3 regions of the Lysinibacillus sp. Bpr_S20 genome follow, and region 3 is predicted to be linked to each of the others. Evidence: riboswitches for the same ligand, from Rfam matches in the RefSeq annotation. Region 3 holds a riboswitch; each other region holds the start of a gene.
The links. Region 3 has a riboswitch for cobalamin ahead of MWJ95_RS04460 (hypothetical protein). Riboswitches for the same ligand answer to the same signal wherever they lie in the genome.
Positions count from the first base shown of each region.

Region 1: linked by a shared signal. The riboswitch ahead of MWJ95_RS08665 ((2Fe-2S) ferredoxin domain-containing protein) and the one ahead of MWJ95_RS04460 (hypothetical protein) in region 3 are both predicted to bind cobalamin.
Region 2: linked by a shared signal. The riboswitch ahead of MWJ95_RS05245 (ABC transporter substrate-binding protein) and the one ahead of MWJ95_RS04460 (hypothetical protein) in region 3 are both predicted to bind cobalamin.

Region 1 covers NZ_JALNLQ010000003.1:167,462-175,230, forward strand. Annotated here, with positions in the region: gene cobJ (precorrin-3B C(17)-methyltransferase) at 1-559, opposite strand, end outside; gene MWJ95_RS08665 ((2Fe-2S) ferredoxin domain-containing protein) at 564-935, opposite strand; cobalamin riboswitch at 1,074-1,256, opposite strand; cobalamin riboswitch at 1,473-1,657, shown strand; gene MWJ95_RS24440 (hypothetical protein) at 1,871-2,002, shown strand; gene MWJ95_RS08670 (energy-coupling factor ABC transporter permease) at 2,049-2,795, shown strand; gene MWJ95_RS08675 (energy-coupling factor ABC transporter substrate-binding protein) at 2,799-3,071, shown strand; gene cbiQ (cobalt ECF transporter T component CbiQ) at 3,077-3,847, shown strand; gene MWJ95_RS08685 (energy-coupling factor ABC transporter ATP-binding protein) at 3,847-4,683, shown strand; gene MWJ95_RS08690 (S8 family peptidase) at 4,946-7,769, shown strand, end outside.
Region 2 covers NZ_JALNLQ010000002.1:123,826-131,594, reverse strand. Annotated here, with positions in the region: gene MWJ95_RS05250 (FecCD family ABC transporter permease) at 1-484, opposite strand, end outside; gene MWJ95_RS05245 (ABC transporter substrate-binding protein) at 481-1,446, opposite strand; cobalamin riboswitch at 1,802-1,984, opposite strand; gene MWJ95_RS05240 (acyl-CoA dehydrogenase family protein) at 2,063-3,730, opposite strand; gene MWJ95_RS05235 (class I adenylate-forming enzyme family protein) at 3,732-5,234, opposite strand; gene MWJ95_RS05230 (MerR family transcriptional regulator) at 5,227-5,616, opposite strand; gene argS (arginine--tRNA ligase) at 6,112-7,769, opposite strand, start outside.
Region 3 covers NZ_JALNLQ010000001.1:876,317-884,085, reverse strand. Annotated here, with positions in the region: gene MWJ95_RS04465 (elongation factor G) at 1-1,356, shown strand, start outside; gene MWJ95_RS04460 (hypothetical protein) at 1,776-2,513, opposite strand; cobalamin riboswitch at 2,759-2,942, opposite strand; partial or broken gene MWJ95_RS04455 (DUF2268 domain-containing putative Zn-dependent protease) at 3,099-4,069, opposite strand; gene MWJ95_RS04450 (amidase family protein) at 4,300-5,769, opposite strand; gene MWJ95_RS04445 (methyl-accepting chemotaxis protein) at 6,315-7,562, opposite strand.

The sequences.
Region 1 (7,769 bases), on a different contig from region 3:
ATAAAATTCGTTGTGCCTCTACGATTTGTCTCGTACGGCGTCCACTTTTTGGGTTATAAAGAGCAATAACAAAATCCGCCATCGCTGCTGCCTCTACTCGTTTTGCAATTAAATTCCAAGGTGTTAAGTGGTCACTTAAACTAATCGTACAGGCGTCATGCATAATTGGAGCACCTAGTAAACTTGCACATGAATTAATAGCAGAAATACCAGGAACGATTTCAACCTCGATACCAGTTGCTTCTGTCCAGCCTAGCTCGATTAAGACCTCATATACTAATCCAGCCATTCCATAAACGCCTGCATCTCCACTAGAAATAACCGAGACGATACTTCCAGCCTCCGCTTGACGTACTGCTTCCTGCGCTCGAGAAACCTCCTCTGTCATACCAGTACTAATAATCGATTTTGCACTTACTAAATCCTGAATTAGTTCAACATACGTTTTATAGCCTATGATCATATCACTTTGTTGTAGTGCCTCTACAGCACGAGTCGTAATATGTTTAAAGTCTCCAGGACCAAAGCCAACTACGAAAATCTTACCTTTTTGCGCCATTTTGTTACCCCTCTTTCACCTTTTCAATACCTTTAATGGCTGTTGTTTGTGCTGTACGCTGTAGCGAACCTTCACGCATTGTAAAGACATGCTCATTCTGTAAAGATTCATGATTTAAATCTTGAACGAGTGCTCTTCCATGCTCCTTTGTCGGCACACGGTACCAATTCCCTTGAGGATATGCAATGACCACACAAGCATCCTTACACCTACCATTGCACCGAGTCCTCGTCGTATGTATTTCCTGATCAAGCGCTAGCAACTGAATCTCATCACGGATTGCCAGTGTAATATCCTCAGCATCTTTTTTCATACAGCTACTACCATTACAAATAAAAAGATGCGTTTTCATCCCCTCTAAATTCCAAGTTGTCATCGTTGTTCTCCCCTCATTTGCTTTAAGAAAAAGAAAAACCTCTACTCTAAAACGAAGAGTAAAGGTTTTGTAGAAGCCAAATAAAAACGAATATTACGGATACTCGCTCTCGCTTCAACTTCTCCCTCCGAAAAGTTTGCATGCATTATCACATAAGCAGGTTTCCTGACTTAAGCTTCCTTTTACTTTCGCGCCTTCCTAGTTTTCACTAGTGGCATCCGCGATTTCATCAGCTTTTACAGTAGCGGGGGCTGTATCGGATTTTCACCGATTTCCCTATTATCTTGAACATATTCAAGCACTTATGGACGTTTTATATAAATTTATGTAATTGAAAACTGTTTCTATCATAGCTTATTTTTTTAAAATTTCAATATTTCTTTCTTAATTTGTGACATTTTTATTCATTTTTTTAGAAAAATGAGACATTCGTTTACTATTTATCCGAATTTTCTACATAGATATTCAATTTTAAATTTTTTCACAAAAGTATAGCATATTTATGGAAAATCATGTTACACTTTGTCGTGAAATCTCACAACTTCATCTTTTTTCGGTGCGAATTGTTCAGCATTTCGCTTAAAAGGGAAGCCGGTTTAAGTCCGGCGCGGTCCCGCCACTGTACTAGGGAGTTTTATAGAGAATGTCACTGTCCAATGGATGGGAAGACCTATAAAACGTTGAACTAAAGCCAGGAGACCTGCCGAAAAATATGTGATCGTTTCAACCTACGAGGATGGGTGTGCGGCTGAGCAGATTAGAATTTTATTTGCATTTTTTAGCTATGCACTTTTCCACTATCGGAGAAGTGCTTTTTTCATTCAGAAGAGACTCCATCTCAAGATAGTAAATGAGTACAGATATGGTCCCAATCGGGCCAAAACACCTACTGAATGAAAAAAAGCCTCTGGCGGATGTCGCGGATTTTTAAAGGAATGAATTGTGATTGCACAATTCAAAATCCGAATGCATTATTTATCTGTGCGAAAGCAAAGCGACAGCTACAAATGGTTTCTGTAGCGAAAGCAAAGCGACAGCTACAATTACGCCAAGGCAAAATTATATAGCCTCGCATACTATTTCGAAAAATTTTAAAGCTAGGAGGAGAGATTTTTGAAATTTTCAGGTTGGAAGCTTAGTTATTTCTTATTGGCATTTTTATTCGTGCCAAATCGTGCATTTGCGATGCACATTATGGAAGGCTTTTTACCAATTGAATGGGCCATTTTTTGGTGGGTGGTATCGATACCATTTATTATTTTAGGATTACGTTCTATTCGTAAAACTATTGATGAAAATCCTGAAACAAAAATGATATTAGGTCTATCGGGTGCCTTTGCTTTTGTGCTATCAGCCTTAAAAATCCCTTCTGTAACGGGGAGTTGCTCGCATCCGACAGGAGTTGGGCTTGGGACAGTTCTTTTTGGACCATTGGCGATGAGTGTTATCGGGACAATCGTATTATTATTCCAATCTTTACTTTTAGCACATGGTGGACTTACAACTTTAGGCGCTAATGCATTTTCTATGGCAATTGCTGGTCCTATTATTGCTTATTATGTTTTTAAGGGTTCACAAAAAATAGGTTTATCATTTTCGGTTGCCGTCTTTTTAGCAGCCATGCTTGGTGATTTAGGGACATATGTTGTCACTTCTGTACAATTAGCTCTTGCATTCCCTTCTGAAGTTGGTGGCTTTATAGCTTCATTCACAAAGTTTGCTGGTATTTTTGCGTTGACGCAAGTTCCTCTTGCTGTTAGTGAAGGTCTTTTAACAGTGATCGTTATGAACTTCCTGAAAAAATACAATGTCAGTGAATTAAAAGCTTTACGTATTTTCTCAGCAAAGGAGGCTCATTAAAAAATGAAAAAAAACTTATTGCTTTTAGCCATTGTTGTATTGCTAGCAATCTTCCCTCTATTCATTCAAAAAGGCGCAGAATTCGAGGGGGCTGATGGCGAAGCAGAAGCAGCAATTGGTGAAATCGATGCTAGCTATGAGCCATGGTTTGAAAGTTTATGGGAGCCACCAAGTGGTGAAATTGAAAGCTTATTATTCGCTCTGCAAGCTGCTATTGGCGCTGGATTTATCGGCTATTTTATTGGCTTAATGCGTGGCAAACATAAAGAAGGTTAAACGCCATGTTACTCATTGATAAGTATGCTTATATGAATAAACTAGCATCTGTTCATCCGCTAGAAAAAATGGCGTTATCCCTTGGACTACTTTTATTGTCGCTTATCATGAGAGATGAACGAATTTCACTCATCACATTTCTTGTGATGAGTGCTTTTATCATTTTAGTCGCAAAAATCCCTGCCAAATATTACGGCAAATTATTATTGCTACCTGGATTTTTTTTACTATCAAGTTTAGCATCCATTTTAATTTCTATAGGGCCAGCAACAAGTTCGCTCCCTTCAAACATTTGGTCATTTTCTCTTCATAATTGGACAATTTTTGTAGGTAGTGCGAGCCTAGTGACAGCACAACAGCTTTTTTTCATCGTCCTTGGCAGTATTAGCTGTTTGTATTTTTTAATTCTCACAACATCTGTTCAATCCATTTGTTACGTTTTGCGACAATGGCGACTTCCTACTCTGTTTGTAGAGCTAGTAGAGCTAACGTATCGTTTTATTTTTATCTTTTTAGATAGTATGCAAAAAATTCACCTTGCCCAACAGGCTCGATTAGGGTACAGCTCCCCTATGCAATGGCTTCGCTCCGTATCAATGTTGATTGCAGCTTTATTTGTCGAGATGTTCCAACGAAGTCGTGAGCTGAATAATGCGATGGAAGCACGTGGTGGCGAAGCTGTCTATTGGCAGCAGGATGTCAGCTATAACATAAATAATTGGCTAGGTATTGCCGCTATTTTTATACTCCTTATCATTTATGGAGGTTTTTTCTAATGACAGACTTATACTTTGAATTAACAGATTTATCTTACGCTTATGCAGATGGAACTCATGCCTTAACAGATATTACACTTCAGATTCCAAAGGGGAAAAAAATCGCTTTACTTGGTCATAATGGGGCTGGAAAATCAACGTTATTTCAGCATTTAAACGGTATTTTAAAGCCTACTAATGGAAGTATATCCTTTTGCGGCAACGAACTTAAGTATAGTAGAAAAGCATTAAAAGAATTGCGTCAACAAGTTGGTATTGTTTTTCAGGATGCGGACAACCAGCTTTTTTCTGGCACAGTTAAGCAAGATATTGCATTTGGACCGCTGAATCTTGGCTGGACAACCGAAAAAATTGAAGAAAAAATGGCATGGGCTGTCGCTCAAACTGAAGTCGAAGCACTACTAAATAAACCAATCCATTTTTTGAGTGTTGGACAGAAAAAACGTGTCGCTATGGCAGGAGTTCTGGCAATGGAACCATCCATTTTATTATTAGATGAACCGACAGCTGGACTTGATAATTATTTCAGTGCTCAAGTTTTACACTATTTAGCCTCGTTAGAGAACGGTGAAAGAACAATTTTACTAGCTACTCATGATATCCCATTAGCCTATGAATGGGCAGATCAAATAATCGTGATGGAAGCTGGGAGAATTATTTATAATGGAGATCCAGTCGACATGTTTTTTCAAGAGGATTTGCTTGAAAGAGCTCATCTTGAACGCCCTTGGGTTTTCGAAATGGCCCTTGCCCTACAAAATAAAGAACTATTTGAGAAAAACATCAAAATGCCTCGTTCGAAGGAAGATTTACAGAGACTTATTGAACAGCTGTAAGGCAATTTGACCAACGCCAATTGTGCCAAACCACTCCCCTACTCTCATCTCACAAATCAAGTAGGAATGGTTCCAGCAGACTATATATATTTATGTGCTGTTTTTAGTTCTAATCGTAATAGCACTTTTACAAAAATTTATAATGGAAAAATATAGAATGGTTCTTTTGGAAAAATATACGCTATTTACGAAACTTTTCTATTACTCATTCGTAATAGTAGAGATGGCTCAAATAATGAACACACCCAAGGAGGAAAAACAGTTGAAGAATTGGAAAATGAAATCATTCGCTATAGTAGCTTCTGCAGCACTAATGGTTCCTGCTACTTCAGCCTTTGCCGAAACACCGCAAAAAACAGCAAAGAACCAAGAGTTAGTGAAATTAGCTAGTAACAAGGACCAAGCATTCAAGAATCAAAAGGAATGGATTAATAAAGATACTATTATCGTAAAACATTCCGGTCTTGATAAAAATGTGCACAAAAAAATTGGCTCAAAAGTGATTCGATCTATTCCTTCATTAGGTTACGATGTTATCCAACTTAACAAAGGAACAAGTTTAGAAAAAGCAGTTTCATATTATGCTAAACAAAAAGGGGTTAAAAGTGTATCTCCAAGCTATGTTTATCATTCCTTTGGCACACTAGAAGATCCGAAGAAAAAAGATATGTATCACTTAAACTTACTTCAAATTGATAAAGCACTAGAATTGGCAGGTAACAATGAGGTAAAAGTGGCAGTTATTGATTCTGGTGTGGATTTTAAACATCCAGATTTAAAATCTCAAGTACTTCCATCCTATAATGCAGCAGCCCCTGCCAATACTCCTATTCCTAGTGAGCACGGAACACATGTAGCAGGAATTATTGGTGCAGCAAAAGATAATGGCATCGGAGGACATGGGATTAATCCTAACGCTAAGCTTCTTCCAATTGATGTATTCAACGGAAAAGATGGTATATATGATTTCGACATTGCACAAGGAATACTTTACGCGATCGAGCAAGGCGCTGATGTGATCAATATGAGCCTTGGTGGTTACGGAGAATCTCCTTTAATGCAGGAAGCAGTTCAAAAAGCAATTGAAAAAGGCGTTACCATTGTAGCAGCTGCGGGAAATGAATCGACAGATCAATACTCCTTCCCTGCTTCTTACGAAGGCGTTATTAGTGTAGGTTCTACGAATGATAGAAACAAACTATCAAGTTACTCTAACTTTGGTCCATCGGTTGATCTAGTAGCTCCAGGTGAAGAGATTTATAGTACAGTTCACGATCAGAAAGGATCATCCTATGTAAAATATAGTGGAACATCGATGGCATCTCCTGTTGTTGCTGGTGTAGCATCCCTATTAAAATCAAAACATCCGGATTTAAAACCTTATGAAATAGAAGCAATTCTAGAAATGACTGCAAAGGATTTAGGGGACAAGGGCTATGATCTTACTTACGGAAATGGCCTTGTAGATCCTGTGAAAGCATTACAGTTTAATATTAAAAATCTACCTAAACAGTATTCAGAAACAAAAGAAGAGCGTCTGAAAAACGCAAAAGTCCTTAAAAAGGATATATTTAATACTGAAAAAGGTGCATTTAAGCAACCTGACGAAATAAACTGGTACAAAGTTGATTTAGAAGCAGATGAGTATGCTCAACTGACATTAAAAGGTGCAAACAAATATGACTATGCATTTGATTTGTATTTCTACCCTGAAGGTAACAACGAAGAAGTAGAACCAATAAACATCAATGATGTTCGTGTAGGCAAGCAAGAAGGATACCTATATAAAGCAGATCAAAAAGGAACCCTTCTTATTGGCGTGAAGGATCATAATGGTAGCTATAGTTTAAAAGGCGAATCTAACTACACTTTCACAGCCCAAACGACTAATAAATTACCTATTGATTCATTAGATATGGATCATATGGATACTATTGAAAAATTCCCCTTCAGTACAGCTGGGAAAAACTATACCCTACTTTCTGAAGATCATCTAGGTGACAAAGATTATTTTACATTTTCAGTGAAAGAACCAACGACATTGAAATTTGATTTAACTGGTATTCCAGGTGTTACAGCATCTATGGAGCTATATCTAAAAGAAGATATGGTTAATGATGAAGTCGATGATGAAGAATTCGATGAGGCCTATCCAATCCGCACATCTTATGGCACGGATAAAGGCGAAGGAGTAAACTTAGTTGTCGATGCTGTGCCTGGTGAAGAGTATGTAATAAGTGTATCTAATACAAATAGTAGCACTTTTTCACTTGATATGTTCTTTAGCGGCGGTATTAATACCGAAGAAACTATTAGTGAATCAATCATTCCATACACATTAAAAGGTGAAGTGGTTACCCTTCCAAAAGATGAAGACGGCCTTTCATTTAATGGAGAAACGCAAGAAATCAATGTACAAAAGGATGTTTTACCTTTAACTGAATATAATACTAAAAAACGTAATCAACTAAATGATTTCATGAATATCTTCATGAATCCAGGTGCTATGGAATTACCGGAAAACGTGGACCAAATTATGGACCAAGCGATTCGTTTTGATATTGGTCAGGATCAAAAGGCATACTTCCAAACAGAAGATGATGAAGATTACTTCACATTTACAGCTAAAGAAGATGCGGTATACGGTTTCAAAATTCAAAAAGGTATGAACCAATCACCAGCTGGTACGATATTTGAATACGATGAGGAAACAAATGCATTAAACCCAGTTACTTCTTTAACGAATGACATGGGGATACTTGGTCTACTTTTTGGATCAACAAGTGATCCAAACGATGCGAAGACAGTTGCATTGAAAAAGGACAAAACTTACGTTGTAAAAGTAATGAATCTTGGTGACCGTTCCGCTGAGCCATATACACTTAAAACAAGTAAAATGGCCGCTGTTCCAGAGGAGGATAATCGAAATAATAATTCACCAATAGCTGCTAAAACAATTCGACCTGGTATCACTTACAAAGATCACCTTATCTATCAAGATGATACTGATTTCTACTATTATAAACAAAAGGGCAAAGATGAGGTAATGAGTCTTCTTGTTTCATCTGTACCATTTACGAAAGAAC
Region 2 (7,769 bases), on a different contig from region 3:
AAATCAAGGAACCTAAAAATGAACTAAAGATAACCCCTGTTAAAATAAGCGTTTCCATTTTTAGCGAGCGATCTACTATTCTAGCAAAGCCCATGACAGCTACCATCGTTAATATGGCACCTATCATACTAAAGATTGGCAATGTAAAATGGCCTACTACAGGTATTGATAAACTAAAAAAAATCGTCATAACTGCGCCAACGGATGCACCAGAGGAAACCCCTAACGTATAAGGGTCAGCCAACGGGTTTTTTAATAAGCCTTGAAAAGCTGCCCCTGCAATGGCAAGTGACGCCCCTACAAGCCCTGCCAACAGGACTCGAGGTAATCGAATTTTCCATAAAATATTGGCAGCTGTTTCATCAGCCGCTTTATTCCACAATACTTCTAGTGGAATATGAACCGAGCCTATCGCCACACCACACCAGATGCTAATGATTAGAAGCGTAATTGCTGTTACATAGGCTACAATTGTTTTACTCATTTAAATGCCTCAGGGTAGACAGCCTTTGCTAATTCCTCAAGACCATCTGCTAAACGAGGACCTTGACGACTTGTCGTATTTTCATCGACTTGTACAATGGCTTTATTTTTCACGGCAGAGATTGTCTCAAAGCCTGGACGTTGCGGTATTTTTGTTAAAATATCAGGTACATAATTATAGGCGACAACAATGACATCTGGATTTTTTGCGATAATTTGTTCAGCATCAATTTCATACCAGTTGTTTGAATCTGCTGCTACATTTTCGGCATGAATCATTTGAAGCATTTCATTCATAAATGTACCTTTACCAGCTGTATAAATTTGTGGCTCATCAGAAGATTCTACAAAGACTTTCTTTGGCTCAACACCCTCAAGTTTTGTTTCAACTTCTTTCACTTTTGCCTTCATATTTGCGACTATTTTTTTAGCCTCTTCTAGTTTTCCTGTTGCACGACCAAGCTGTTCAATCGTTGTGTAAGTTTCATTAAAGTTTTTTGCATCCGCTACTACAAATACTTTCACACCTGCAGCCTCAAGCTGTTCAATTGCTCCTTTTGAATAGCTCATACCCGATGCATGCGCAAGAACAATATCTGGCGATAAAGCAACAATTTGTTCAATATTATAATCTATGCCGCCAACCTTTTCTTTTTTAGTAGCCTCTACTGGATAATCGTCATTATCTGTTACACCCACTATTTCATCATTTAAGCCAAGACCAAATAAAATTTCAGTGTTACTTGGAATGAGAGAGACTATTTTTTCAGGAGGTGCTTCTAGCGTAATATCTTTGCCAGTAGCATCCGTTAACGTCATTGGGAATGTTGCTTGATCTACTTTCGTTGCCTCTTGTTGTTCAGTAGATGAGGGCTTTTCTTTTGTTGCCTCTTTTGTATTACATGCAGCAAGCAAGCCAATTGCCAAAAATGCTGATAATCCTATTTTCCAAATTTTCTTCATGTGAATAAATCCCCCTTAGTCCTGTGCATATAGTTTTTAACGACTTGTTTTTCTGATTGATCGATACTTTTCAGATTTTCATCTGCTAATGTTGTGGTTTATTGCTCAATGTTGCAGGTTTATCACAAACATTTTGAGTTTATCACCTAACTATGTAGATTTATCGCCCAACATTTTGAGTTTATCACCCAACTTTGTCGATTTATCACCTAACATTGTGAGTTTATCGCCCATTTTTTAAATATATCGACATTCATCTTCCAAAACAAATACCCCTCATCAGAAAACAATGAGGGGGTCAAATTTGCACAAAAAAATCCATGACAAAATCCACCATCCTATCCTCGTAGGCTACAACGTGTTTTCTATAAAGGCAGGTCTCCTGGCTCGTGCTACATACGCTTTTTCAAGCCTTCCCGAAATTTTCAGTGGCGCAGATTGAAAAAACTCACACATACAGTGGCGGGACCGCATCGGAATTACACCGATTTCCCTTTTCACTTTACTTAAGTAAAGAACCTTTATAATTTTCAGTTGATTTTATTATACATGAAAATTAAAGAAGTCGCCTCCATTCGAGACGACCCCCAATTAAATCCATTATGCGCCAAAGAAGTTACACTATATCCGAAAAATACTGTACCGTTTTCATTGGTGCACCCAATTCACGCAATGACCATGTGTTCTCTAAATAAATATCTGCTAGTTTCTCATATTTGCCACCGAATTTTTGAGCCCATTCGACCGCTACCACACTTTCATATAAATGCGCCATTTTCTCTGCGACCTTTTTTGCCTCAAACGTTTTCGTAGCATCATCTAAACGGCTAAATGTTTGCAACGTTGAATCTAGTTTTGCTAATTGATCCACTACAATTTCGACTAATGGACTGTCAGCTAATTTTTCTAAACGTTCCTCCATGACACGGACAAACATTTCGTGCACATGAAACTTTTCAACTAAACGAATAAGCTCTAAGGCTAAAATATTCGCAGTCCCCTCCCACACAGTAAGTACCTGTGCATCTCGTAATAACCGAGGTGTAACAAAATCTTCAATATAGCCGTTTCCGCCATGTAATTCAATGGCTTCACTAGCATAATGTACAGCTTGCTCCGCCGTTTCTTTTTTCATGATCGCAATATACAAACGATTCAAAATGATGTCCTCTTTTTTGCCCTGCCCGCTCGTTACTTTATCGTACAGCTGAATAACATCAAAAACCGTAGCAACTTCTACATGAAGCTTGGCAGCGAATTTCCCTAGCGTATCTTGAATCATAGGATATTGTGTTAAAGGTTTACCAAACGCATGACGATTTGTTACATAGTGCTTCGCCTCTAAATATCCGCGGCGCATAATGCCGATAGAAGCAACTGCATTGCAAATTCTTGATAAATTAAGCGCCTCGAGCATGTAGTAAATCCCTTTATCAGGGTCACCTACAACATAGGCTAGCGCACCATCAAATTCTACTTCACCAGAAGGTACTGCTCTAACACCAAGTTTATCTTTTAAACGCCGAATTCGAAGGTTATTCACAGTGCCATCCTCATTTCGCCATGGAACAGCAAACAATGTTAAGCCCTTTGAGCCTGCCTTAGCCCCTTCCATGCGAGCCAATACCATAGTTACGCCACACATTCCTGCGTTAGATGCAAAATATTTCTCCCCATATAAACGATACTGATTGCCTTCCTGTCTTGCTTCTACAACATTCGCACCAACATCAGAGCCACCTTGACGCTCCGTTAAAAATGTAGCCCCTTCATATAGCTCCGTCTCTCCTGTTGCACAAACATGTGGTAAAAAGCGCTCCTTCACCTCATCACTCGCGTAATGATCCAGTAAATACGCCGTTGCCATCGTTAACGTAACCGGACAATAAAAACCTGGTTCGGCATGTGATAGTATATAACCTTGAGCAAAGCTATACACATAATTGCCCTTTCTACCTAGTTGCGGAATATTCTTATGCACATAGCCCACAATGCCGGTATTGTACGTCTCTTCAATTGTTTTTTTATACCCTTCATTGACCCAAACCTTTGACACTTCTTCCCCATAGGCATTATACCTTTGTAATCGAGGTTCGCCCTCTCTATCCGTATGCTTGGCCCTCACATCAATATCTCCTGCACAAAGCTCACCGAAATCTGTTAGCTCACGTGTTGCATATTCCACAAACTCTTTATCTAGCATCATTTCTAAAACTTTTTGAAGTGTATCATTATCTTTAAAAAAGTTTGTTGTTTTCATTTCTTCCCGCTGTAAAACCTTCATGCTATTTCACCTCTTGCCCCTTCAAGGTTTGTTTTAGTATTTTGCCCGATGCATTTCGTGGTAGCGCTTCCACACGTTCAAAGATGCGTGGAATTTTATATTTAGCAAGATGCTCCTCCAAATGAGCTTTAAGTTCGATCTCGTCAATTTCTGTTTTAGCGGCATAAACGGCCTTCACCGTTTCTCCCCATTCCGGATGTGGCACACCTATTACAGCAACTTCAAATATCCCCTCATAGCTCAACATACTATCTTCAATTTCTTTCGGGTAAATATTCACACCGCCTGACAAAATGACATCCTTTTTACGATCGACAATCCAAATATAACCGTCCTCATCTATACGAGCTAAATCACCCGTCTTCAGCCAGCCATCTATAAATGCAGCCTTTGTTGCGATATCATCTTTGTAATAGCCCAGCATATTGCCCTCACCGAATAACACAATTTCTCCTACTTCACCAACACTGACTTCTTCACCATTGTCGTTGATAATACGTAACTCCGCTCCAAGTGGTGCACGTCGACCAATGCTCCCCGCCTTCCTTGCATGCTCTTTGCCAAACAATAACGAACCGCTTGGGCCCGCCTCTGTTAAGCCATAGACACACGTCACATTATCCGTTCGGAAAGCTTTTTGGATAGCGTGGATTTCTTTTTGTGATAACGGTGCGCCACCATAAATCCACCATTTCATCGATGATAAATCAGCTGTTTGCAATCTTGGCAGTTGAGCAGTTAACAAATAAGCGACAGGTGCGCCAAAGAAATGTGTTGTTCTTTCTTGCTCGATTGCATCAATCAACAAATCTGGTGTAAATGTTGGCGTTAACACATTTGTTGAGCCTATAAGCATTCCCGCCATTAAAAACAAATGTAATGGAGCTGAATGCGTCAACGGCATCATAAGAAGGATTCGGCTTTCTGGCTTTACTTCCATTTCCACTGCAATCATTTGCGCTACAGTTAAAATATTGCGATAGCTAAACAATACCCCCTTTGGTTTCCCCGTTGTGCCTGATGTATATAAAATCGTTGAAACATCATCCTCATTCAACTGGCAGTCAATTGTTTGATTGCTTGCCTGTTGAATAAGTGTTTCATAGCTTAGCCAACCAGCCTGCTCTTGACCTGTTTTGATTTTTAAAGGGACTACCTTGATGTTGTCAACTGCTGCAAAAATTGCCTCATGTACTAGAATAGCCTTAGCATCAGCATGCTGTGCTACGTACTCAACCTCTTGCAGTGTAAATTTCGCATTTACTGGAACGACAATAGCTCCAATACGCTGAATAGCAAAATAACTAACAACAAACTCGATAACATTAGGCATAAAAAGGATAACTTTATCGCCTTGCCACACACCTTGTTCTAATAAGACATGACTAAGACGTGTCACCTGCTCATCTAAATCACGATAAGTCATTCGACTGCCCTGACAAACAACTGCTTCACTCATAGGGTATTTTCGCGCATTACGTGCCAACAAATTCGAACTATTCATCGTGCATCTCTCCCTTAAAAGTCGCTAATTTTTCTATAAAAATGCCTTGTAATTGCTGTAACTCGTTTTTCATCTGTGTAAGCTCTGCTATCTTACTATCAATCTCTTGAATTTTTTGCTCTCCATATTCGACCGTACGCTCCAACTGCTGTACGCCTGTGCGATCAAGATCAAACAGCAATACCATCTCCTTAATCTCCTCAAGTGAAAAACCGTAACGCTTCCCTCGGAAAATAAGTTTAAGCTTCGCTAATTCTTTTTTTGAAAAGGTTCGCTGATTAGTAGATGATCGATTAGGATTAAGTAGCCCTAGCTCCTCATAATATCTAATTGTCCGTGTTGAAACATTAAACTGCTTAGCCACTTCTTTAATCGTCTTCAACAGCATCCCCCTCTCCCATTTTCCATTAGTATAGCATTGACGTTAGCGTAAACCGCAACGAGATTTATGAATTTTATAGAAAATAATAGTTTTAATGAGAGAAATTGATTCGGTCAGGGATTTCACCTGGCACTTCGACAACTCTTTCCGTCGCTTCGGCGGATCTATCCATCCAGTTCTTGATATTGTGTAAAATTCTATTAAAAGTTTTTCAATCCTGAGTTTAGTTTTGTCAAATTGTCCAGCTTATGTTGGAAATCGCCGCTAAAAGTGTGAGTTGCGCCGCTAACTAAGCGAGGATCGCCGCTAAAACCTGATAATCCGCCGCTAACCAAGCTACGAACGCCGCTAAAACTAGAAATTCCGCCGCTAAGAACCTGACTTTAGTCAAATTGCTTCGGATTCTATCTGCGATTCAACACCTTTAGCTATCAAATCCATTTCCACACAAAAAACCCCCGGCACATGTCGTGCCGGGGGCAAAATAGACTATTATTACATTTTTTCCGGTGCAGATACGCCGATTAAGCGTAATGCGTTGGCAATTGTTGTACGTACAGCAGTAATAAGGGCTAAACGAGCTTCTGTTAGCTCTTTATTTGAAGCATCTAACACTTTTTCAGCGTTATAAAAGCTGTGGAATGCAGCCGCTGTTTCTTGAATATAGTTGGCAATACGGTGTGGTGTACGGTGCTTCGCAGCTTCTGCTACCACTTTCGGGAAGTCGCCTACTTTTTTCAATAAATCAATTTCTTTTTCCGCAGTTAACAGCGTTAAATGATCTGTTGTTGCAGCAAAGCCTTGCTCATTTGCTGAGCGTAAAATCGATGAAATACGTGCATGCGCATATTGTGCATAATACACTGGGTTTTCATTTGATTGAGATACGGCAAGGTCAAGGTCAAAGTCCATATGAGAATCGCCCGCAGTTTTCACGAAGAAATAACGAACTGCATCTAAACCAACTTCTTCTACTAGCTCACGCATTGTCACAGCGTTCCCTGTACGTTTAGACATTTTGAATTTCTCACCGTTTTTATAAAGCTGAACCATTTGGATGATTTCTACTTCAAGCGTATCACGGTCGTAACCTAGTGCCTGAATAGCAGCCTTCATACGTGGGATATAGCCGTGATGGTCAGCTCCCCAAATATTAATTAATTTATCGAAGCCACGTACAATTTTGTCCTCATGGTACGCGATATCTGGAGTCAGATATGTGAAAGAACCATCATTTTTAATTAACACGCGGTCTTTATCGTCACCAAATGTTGTTGAACGGAACCAAGTTGCACCGTCTTCTTCAAATACATGACCATTCGCTTTCAGTTTATCTAACGCTACTTCGATTTTGCCGTTTTCATATAGTGAAGTTTCTGAGTACCACACGTTAAAGTTTACACGGAAGTTAGCAAGGTCTGTTTTTAACTTGTCTAATTCTAACGCTAAACCATGTTGACGGAAGAATGCAAAACGTTCTTCATCAGTTTTAGATAAAATTGCATCACCATGCTCGCTTGCTAGTTTACCAGCGATTTCAATAATATCTTGACCGTGGTAGCCGTCCTCTGGCATCTCAGCATCCATTCCTAAAGCTTGCTTATAACGCGCTTCCAGTGAATACGCTAAGTTATTGATTTGGTTACCCGCATCGTTAATGTAGTACTCACGAGAGACATCGTAACCAGCCATATCTAGCACATTACATAATGAATCCCCTACAGAAGCTCCACGCGCATGTCCTAAATGAAGATCACCTGTTGGATTTGCAGATACGAATTCAACTTGAACTTTTTCTCCTGCGCCAGCATTAGAACGGCCGTAATCAGTACCTTGCTCAAGTACTGCTTTTACTACACCTGTTAGGAAATCTTTACGCACTGTAATATTCATGAAGCCAGGGCCAGCAATATCGATTTTCTCAATATCTGTACCTGCTGTGTCAAGATTTTCTAAAATAGCTTCTGCAATCGCACGAGGTGGTTTTTTTGCTAATTTTGTTAATTGCATAGCAATATTTGTTGCGTAGTCCCCATTTGCTTTATCCTTCGGTGTTTCAAGGTGAATATTTAACTCTGTGCCAGCTTCGACTAAGCTTGCTTTTTCAACAGCCTGCGCAATTGCCGCTTTAATGGCTTGTTGTACTTGTTCTA
Region 3 (7,769 bases):
ATTCAAACGTTAATTAAACAGGAAAAGGCATTTTTGTGCTTTTCTGGCTCAGCCTTAAAAGATATTGGGATAAAGGAATTTATTTCACAGCTCCCCCTACTTACAGAGACACATTTTAATAACGAGGTGCCGTTTCAAGGCGAGGTGTTTAAAATTCGCCATGATGGGCATCAACGCTTAACGTTTATCAAGGCTTTACAAGGTACGTTGCATGTGCGTGATGAGTTTTCTTTTGGTGATGTGACTGAAAAAGTGACGGAGATTCGACTATACAATGGCAGTCGTTATGAAACAGCCCAAGAGGTCAAAGCTGGAGAAATTTTTGCAGTAAAAGGGATTAGCGAAGCAAACATCGGCGATATCATTGGTCATTCAAGGAACCCACAACCCTATGAGTTAGTACCGACTTTACAGGCAAAAGTACAGTATGAAGGCGATCAGCATATAAAGGAAGTTTTAAAAATTTTCCGCACACTTGAAGCAGAAGAACCCTCGTTACGTGTGCTTTGGCATGAAAAATTCCAAGAAATTCATGTGCATATTATGGGTGTTATTCAACTCGAAGTGCTTATCGAAGTGCTTCGTGAGCGCTTCTCGCTAGACATTTCATTTAGCGAACCACAGATTTTATATTTGGAAACGATTGCTACAACCGTGACAGGCTATGGTCATTTTGAGCCATTAAAGCATTATGCGGAAGTACATTTATTAATGGAGCCAAATACACGAGGTACCGGCAACACATTTGTCAATGCCTGTCACGCGGATGATTTATCGGTTGGGCATCAACGACTCATTGAAAAACATCTATTCGAGCGCGAACATCATGGGCTGTTAACCGGATTCCCCGTGACAGATATTCGCTTTACGCTCTTAACAGGTCGCGCACATATAAAACATACTGAAGGCGGCGATTTCCGCGAGGCAACAGTTCGTGCATTACGGCAAGGTCTAGAGCAAGCAGAAAATGTATTACTAGAGCCGTATTACCGCTTCAAGCTTAAAGCCCCTAGCGATTTTATCGGTCGCATGATGACCGATATACAGCAAGCTGCCGGTAAATTTGACGCCCCAAACTTAACAGAAAATGAAGCAATTTTAACCGGTCGCGCGCCTGTCGCAACATTTATGAGCTACAGTACAACCTTTGCCGCCTACACCAATGGTAAAGGCGTCCTTTCTCTACAATTTGATGGCTATGATGTGTGCCACAATACAGAAGCCATTATTGCAAAAATTGGCTACGATAAGAATGCCGATCCTGAGTACACATCATCGAGTATTTTTTGCGCAAAAGGCAAGGGCTACGCCGTTCCATGGGATCAAGCTGAGGCCGCTATGCATTGTATTGACTAAACTCATAAAAACAGGACTTGATTCGTTAGATCAATGTCCTGTTTTCCGGGGTATCTCTTGCTTCGCGGGTATTCTCTTCCTTTTCGCGGGTATTTGCCCTGCTTCCGCGGGTATTCTACTCCCTTTCGCGGGTATTCACTTTGATTCCGCGGATATCTCTTGCTTCGCGGATATTTGCTCTGCTTCCGCGGGTATTCTACTCCCTTTCGCGGGTATTCACTCTGACTCCGCGGGTATTTCTTCCTTCGCGGATGTTCACTCTGATTCCGCGGATATCTCTTGCTTCGCGGGTATTTGCCCTGCTTTCGCGGGTATCCACTCTTATCCCGTGGGTATCTCTCCTTCGCGGATGTTCACTCTGATTCCGCGGATATCTCTTGCTTCGCGGGTATTCGCTCTGATTCCGCGGGTATTCATATTCAACCCACGAAATTATAGGAAGGCTCCACGACAGCGTAGCTATGAGGATTTGAGAAATCCATTAAAACCTTGCCAGGTCGACTTTTTAAAAGCTGTAAATTATCAATTAACTCTAGTAATTGTTGATGTCCATTACCGCGTGGGTGCCAGTTTAAATGATATTCATTTAGTTCCTTCACTGCTTCTAAGAACTGTTGATATTCGCGCTCTACAAAATGAATCAGTTGTTTGTCTTTATGAGCTACCTGTGATAAATCCCCTAAATATATTTCATAGAAGCGCATCACTATTGAGCACAATAAATCATTGACACGAGCAGCACTTAATATTGGCTTAGGGGCTTGTGAGAGTCGCTCTAAATTTGGTTTTGCACGAGTTGAATCAATGCGTGTAATTAGATGATAATGTTCACCATTTACCTCATACACAATGGGATTGGTCGGCATGTACATCATAAAACCGTTAGTTTTTGTTTTCAGCTGATCTGTATTATTCGCCTTTGCCAAAAGGTGCCCGTTAAAACTGTCATTTTGGATCCAAATAATATCTTTATTATATAAAATTTGCTCAAATAATCGTTCATTGCTTATAAGATTGCTAGCTATCAATTGATCGACAAGTGATTCTACTACCTTTCTTGTTGCCGCTTTTTTAGTAAATTCGGTGCGTGGCTGCTTACAAATTTTCATATCTAAAGATTGTGATTCCTGTGCTGTGCATACATGAATATTCGTCATCTTGGCATCCTCTTTTCGTACATATTTTCAAAACGGAATTCATCAGTAAAAAAAGGATTTCCTATTGTACGAGGAAATCCTTCATTCTATCTTTTTCGTTCATCATATACTGTCAAACAATGCCCAAATCCGGAAGAACTAGCTTGATAGCAAATCCATTTTTTGATTTGGGACGTTCGACGTACAGTGACGAACAGAGTATTCTGTTTTGTCAACATGCCACCTCCTATTCCTCGTAGGGTTATGGTGTGTACTCATAATAGGCAGGTATCCTGACTTATGGTCATCGCTACTTTTCTCCTTCCCGTCGTTAAACAGTGGTCTATGAAAAGTCGCTCACATTTACAGTTGCGGGACAGTGTCGGATTTGCACCGACTTCCCTTTTAAGTAAATTGCACGCAATTTACACCTATTACTCCACGCTATTCAGTTGTAAAAGGAATCTAGTAAATTCTACATTCCTTATTGAATATTAAATTAATTGTAAATGAGTGTATTTCCAAAGTCAAATAACACAATAAATTCCAGTTTCTTAATCTTTTTCTTCTATTTTCTGCTTTCCCATAATGCGTTTTATAAAATTGTTATTTATAGTTTTCAAGGTAATCCCCTTTTTCAAAAATTTCTTTTGAACTTAGGGCAGTCCATTCCTCTGGTGTTAAAGTTGGGTTCAAATCAAGAAAGGATTTAACCAATTTATAGCCCACACCGTAACCATATTGACTAGGAAGGCCATTACCTCCCGAAATAATTTCGTAAGATCGATTCACGTCAGACTTTTCGAGATCTAATGCAATTTTCGACCAATCATCTTTGGTGTATGTTGTATATATTGGAGCAAAATAAATGTCAGGATAAACTAACTTATCAAACATAATCGCCTTTCCTTCAAATATTAGGTTATCCAAAACTGTAACAGGTACATCTTTACGTGCGTACTTCTCAGTCCAAACACTATGATGATATTCGTGAGCTATACTAGACCTTAAATCATTTTCGGTATAATATTTATTGTAAAAGACTATTATTTTTCCTGCCCCCACAGTAACCATATTTGCATTTGCATCTGCAACAGGAAAAACACATACTGTTGTTTCATTTCCGGATGCAATAAGGTCAGAAGATTTCAAAAGAGCTTCTTTAAGAATATTTTCTGTTTTTTCCCTATCAATGTTTTCACTTAAATTTTGATTTTCTGTTAAGCTATCAGGATCTATATTTAGAACTGGATCAGCCATATGAAGATATTCACCATTCTCAAAACAATCACTATATATTGGTTTAATTACTTCTTCATTATAAATTTCCAATCGTGATTGTTTGGGATTACTTTCAACCTTATCTTCATAATTATTGTAAAGTTTATAGGCATTTACTATTTTAAACTTTTGCTTCGTTTGAGGGTGCTCGAATGATGTAACTATACTTTCAATATCTTGTTTTCATCGGGAACGATACGTTTATTTTTCGAGTTTTCTGTTTGTGTACAAGAAGCAAGTGTTAGAGATGAAATCATTAGAAAAAATACTGCAACTATTTTCAGATAATTTTTCAAGGAAAATCCACCCTTCTCAAAATGGAATTTTTTACTTTTTTACTATTAAATATATTTTATCATATTATTTTCTTATTATTTCGAAGTTCCTCGCTTGTTTTTTCCAAAAAAAAAAGTTTTGTAAGTTCCATGAAATCTTCTAAAAAATCTAGCAAACTTTAATAACACAAAAAAGATACTTTCGTTTAGATTTTAATATCCTAAGAAAGTATCAGATTGCCCAGAAAATCTTATGACAATTTCGGCGCTTTTCGTAATTTAGTTGCTTGCTCAAATGAAAATGCGAGTTTTATGAGTACATCCTCACTAAATGCAGTGCCTGCGAAAGTTATACCAAACGGTCTCCCATTTTCCATATACCCTGCTGGTACGGCAATTGACGGATATCCAGCTTTCGCGCTAATTGTCGAGCCAATATATGATGGAAAGACAATCGCATCTAAATCATATTTTTTTAATGTATAGTCGATTCCTTGTTCTTGAGAAAAATACAAATCCTCTAGCTTTGCATTTAGATAGTCAGGATCTCTTAACGTGTTCGCTAAATTCTCTTTCGATTCCAATTTATCCTGCCCATACTTTAATGACTTTTCTTCCGAGAGTTTATTAAATTGAATTAATTCAGAAATAGAATGTACAGGCATATGGGAAGGTAGATTTATAAGGAAATTATTTAAACTATGCTTGAATTCATATTGAGGTACTCCCCACTTCCAGTCCCTATGGAAAGAAGGAATATCGATGTCTTCAATAATGACGGCTCCTTGCTCTTTTAACGTTTGAATGGCCTTCTTAAAAAGGGTTTCGTCATATTCCTTTGAATCATAATAAGTTTTGGAGGCATTCGTATAAACACCGATTCTAGCACCCTTTAATCCTATATCATCTAAAAAGATTGAGTAGTCTTGATGTATCTTACTTTCACATTTATATGTAGCTACGTCGGCTTTATCTACTCCTGTTAATACGCCCAATAAAATAGCAGCATCGGTAACCGTTCTTGCCATTGGTCCTGCTGTGTCTTGAGAGTATGTAAAAGGTATAATTCCTCGTCGGCTAATTAACCCAACAGTCGGTTTTATGCCGACTACTGAATTTGTAATAGCAGGACTTAAAATCGAGGCATCTGTCTCCGTTCCAATTGATAGAACAGCAAAATTCGATGCCACTGCTACCGCCGACCCCGAGCTGGATCCTCCAACAAAAAGTTCTGAATCTCCATAAGGATTAAGCGTTTGTCCACCTCGAGAACTATAACCTGCCCACATTGTACTCGACATACCGTTTGCTAATTCAGTCATATTTGCTTTCCCTAAAATAACAGCCCCCGCTTCACGGAGCTTTTTTACTAGAAATGCATCCTGCCCAGCTACATAGTTTTCTAAAGCTATTGCTCCTGCACTAGTATGCATAAAATCTTTCGTTTCGATATTGTCTTTTAAAACAACCGGAATTCCGTGTAGAGGCCCCCTAGCCCCTTTTGACACTCTTTCCTCATCTAAAGCTTCAGCAATAAATATCGCTTCAGGATTAATTTCAAGCATTGAATTAATTTTCCGTCCACTTTGGTCATGCTTAGCAATTCTGTGTAAATAATACATCGTTAATTCCTTTGATGTGATCTCACCATGTTCCATAGCTACTTGAATATCAATTACTGACAATTCTTCTCTAAAAAAGCTATTAAACTTTATCCCCATTTAGATCTGCCCCCTCTTTCAAGATTATACCAATAAAATTAATTAATACCTAAAGCTATTTTCAGCTTTTAGTGTTTTCAAATTTCTCTGCCCCTTACATATAAATCTAAAGGCTTTATTTCCTGCATTTAACCTGGTAATTAAAATTGTCACACACCCTCCAATTAATTACCAAATAATTATCTACTGTGCTACACTCTCTTTACAGATAAAATTTTTAGTTAGTTTTGAAAGGCTGGGATAGAGATCAAATGAAGATTCTTAGGGGCATTTGGGGTGTCTTATTGTGCATATATGGCGTGTCTTTATATATCAAATATTTTCAAAAAGTCAGTGAAGGATGGAATATAACCCTTCATGTTTTATCAGGGAGTTTATGCATTATAGGAATAATATTAATTGTTCAAGCAATAAGAATACATAAATAACTTGGAGCTACTAAACCGATTTTTTCGGCTTATTATAAAGCATAGCAGCTTTAAAAAAGCTATGTTGCAGATAATCTATCCTCTGCAACATAGCTTTTTTATATTTATAACACCTTATTACCCACTAAACCTTTGTGTAAGCTTTTGTAAATTTTCAGCTTGTTGGCATAAGTCTTGTGACACCACCATGTTGACCGCTTGCATGGAAGCACTTTGCTCATCGACCGACTGAAGGACGACCTCTGTGTGATTAGACAAATTATCCATTCCATGTGCGATTGTCGATACTAATTTTGTCACCTCATTCGCGCTACTAGAAAGCTCTTCAGCTGTTGCGGAAATATCCTCGAGCTGGTTCGTCATTTTGCTAACATGCTGAGAGATCGTACCAAATGACTTTGTGGCCTCATCAATGACATAGACGCCCTGTTGAACGTTTTTCAAGTCCTCTTCGACAGAAGTAGCTACTTGTTTTGTATCGCTTTCAATACCAACTACAAGCTCGACAATTTGAATAGCCGAATGCTTGGATTGCTCTGCCAATTGTCGAACTTCTTCTGCTACTACCGCAAAGCCTTTCCCATGCTCTCCCGCACGCGCTGCTTCTATTGCTGCATTTAATGCTAGCAAATTTGTTTGATCTGTAATCGCCGTAATCATGTCTGTCATAGATTTGATATCTGTCATTTTGCCAGATAATTGCTGCATTAATTCACTAGTTTTTTCAGTAGATGTTGAAATAAACTCCATTTGATTTTTAGCTACGTGTAATATTTCCGCGCCGTTGCCTGCGATGTCATTTGCCTCTTTTGCATGATCAAATACATCTTGCGTTGCCACGGTAATACGTTCAATGCCATCAGCAGTTTCTTGCATAGCCATGGCACTATCATTTGCAGACTGCGCTGCTTTCTTAAGACCCTCCGTCGTTTTCTCCATCTGTGCATCAACTTCGTTTACTGCATCTGTAATTTCATTTGTACTTGCTGATAACTCCTCTATGCTCGCAGATAGATCTGTTGAACTACTTGCAATTTTTTGTGTCATCATATGTAATTGTTCCTTCATTTCTATAAACGCTTTAGCTAGCTCCGAAATTTCATCATTGGAATTTATCTCAATAGAAGAAGTTTGCATATCCCCCTCAGCTATAGCTTGAGCAGATGAAGCTAATTGTTTAATGGGCTTAATAATTTTATATTTTATGTAGAAAATACACGATAATGTCATTGTGATTCCTATTACTGTTAATAAAGTAGATAGCCATTCTAATGACGTTACATTTGCTAGGTCAATGATTAAAATGACACCCATGAGAACATTTAAAGTAGAAAAGCAAATGATACTTTTTTTTCGTAAACTCATACTAAATTCCCCCAACTATAATATTATTCCGACGTAGTTATTATAGTTTAAAAATCCTAAAATTCATAGAAAAAAGACCAACTTTTGTAATGATAAAGAAATGCGAAAGAACTTTTCTTTACAGAAAGTGCTTCTGTATAATTGACTTCAGTTCCAACTAGCTACTTTCTTCAAGGTGTTTGGAAAAATCGGCACTACATATTTTCA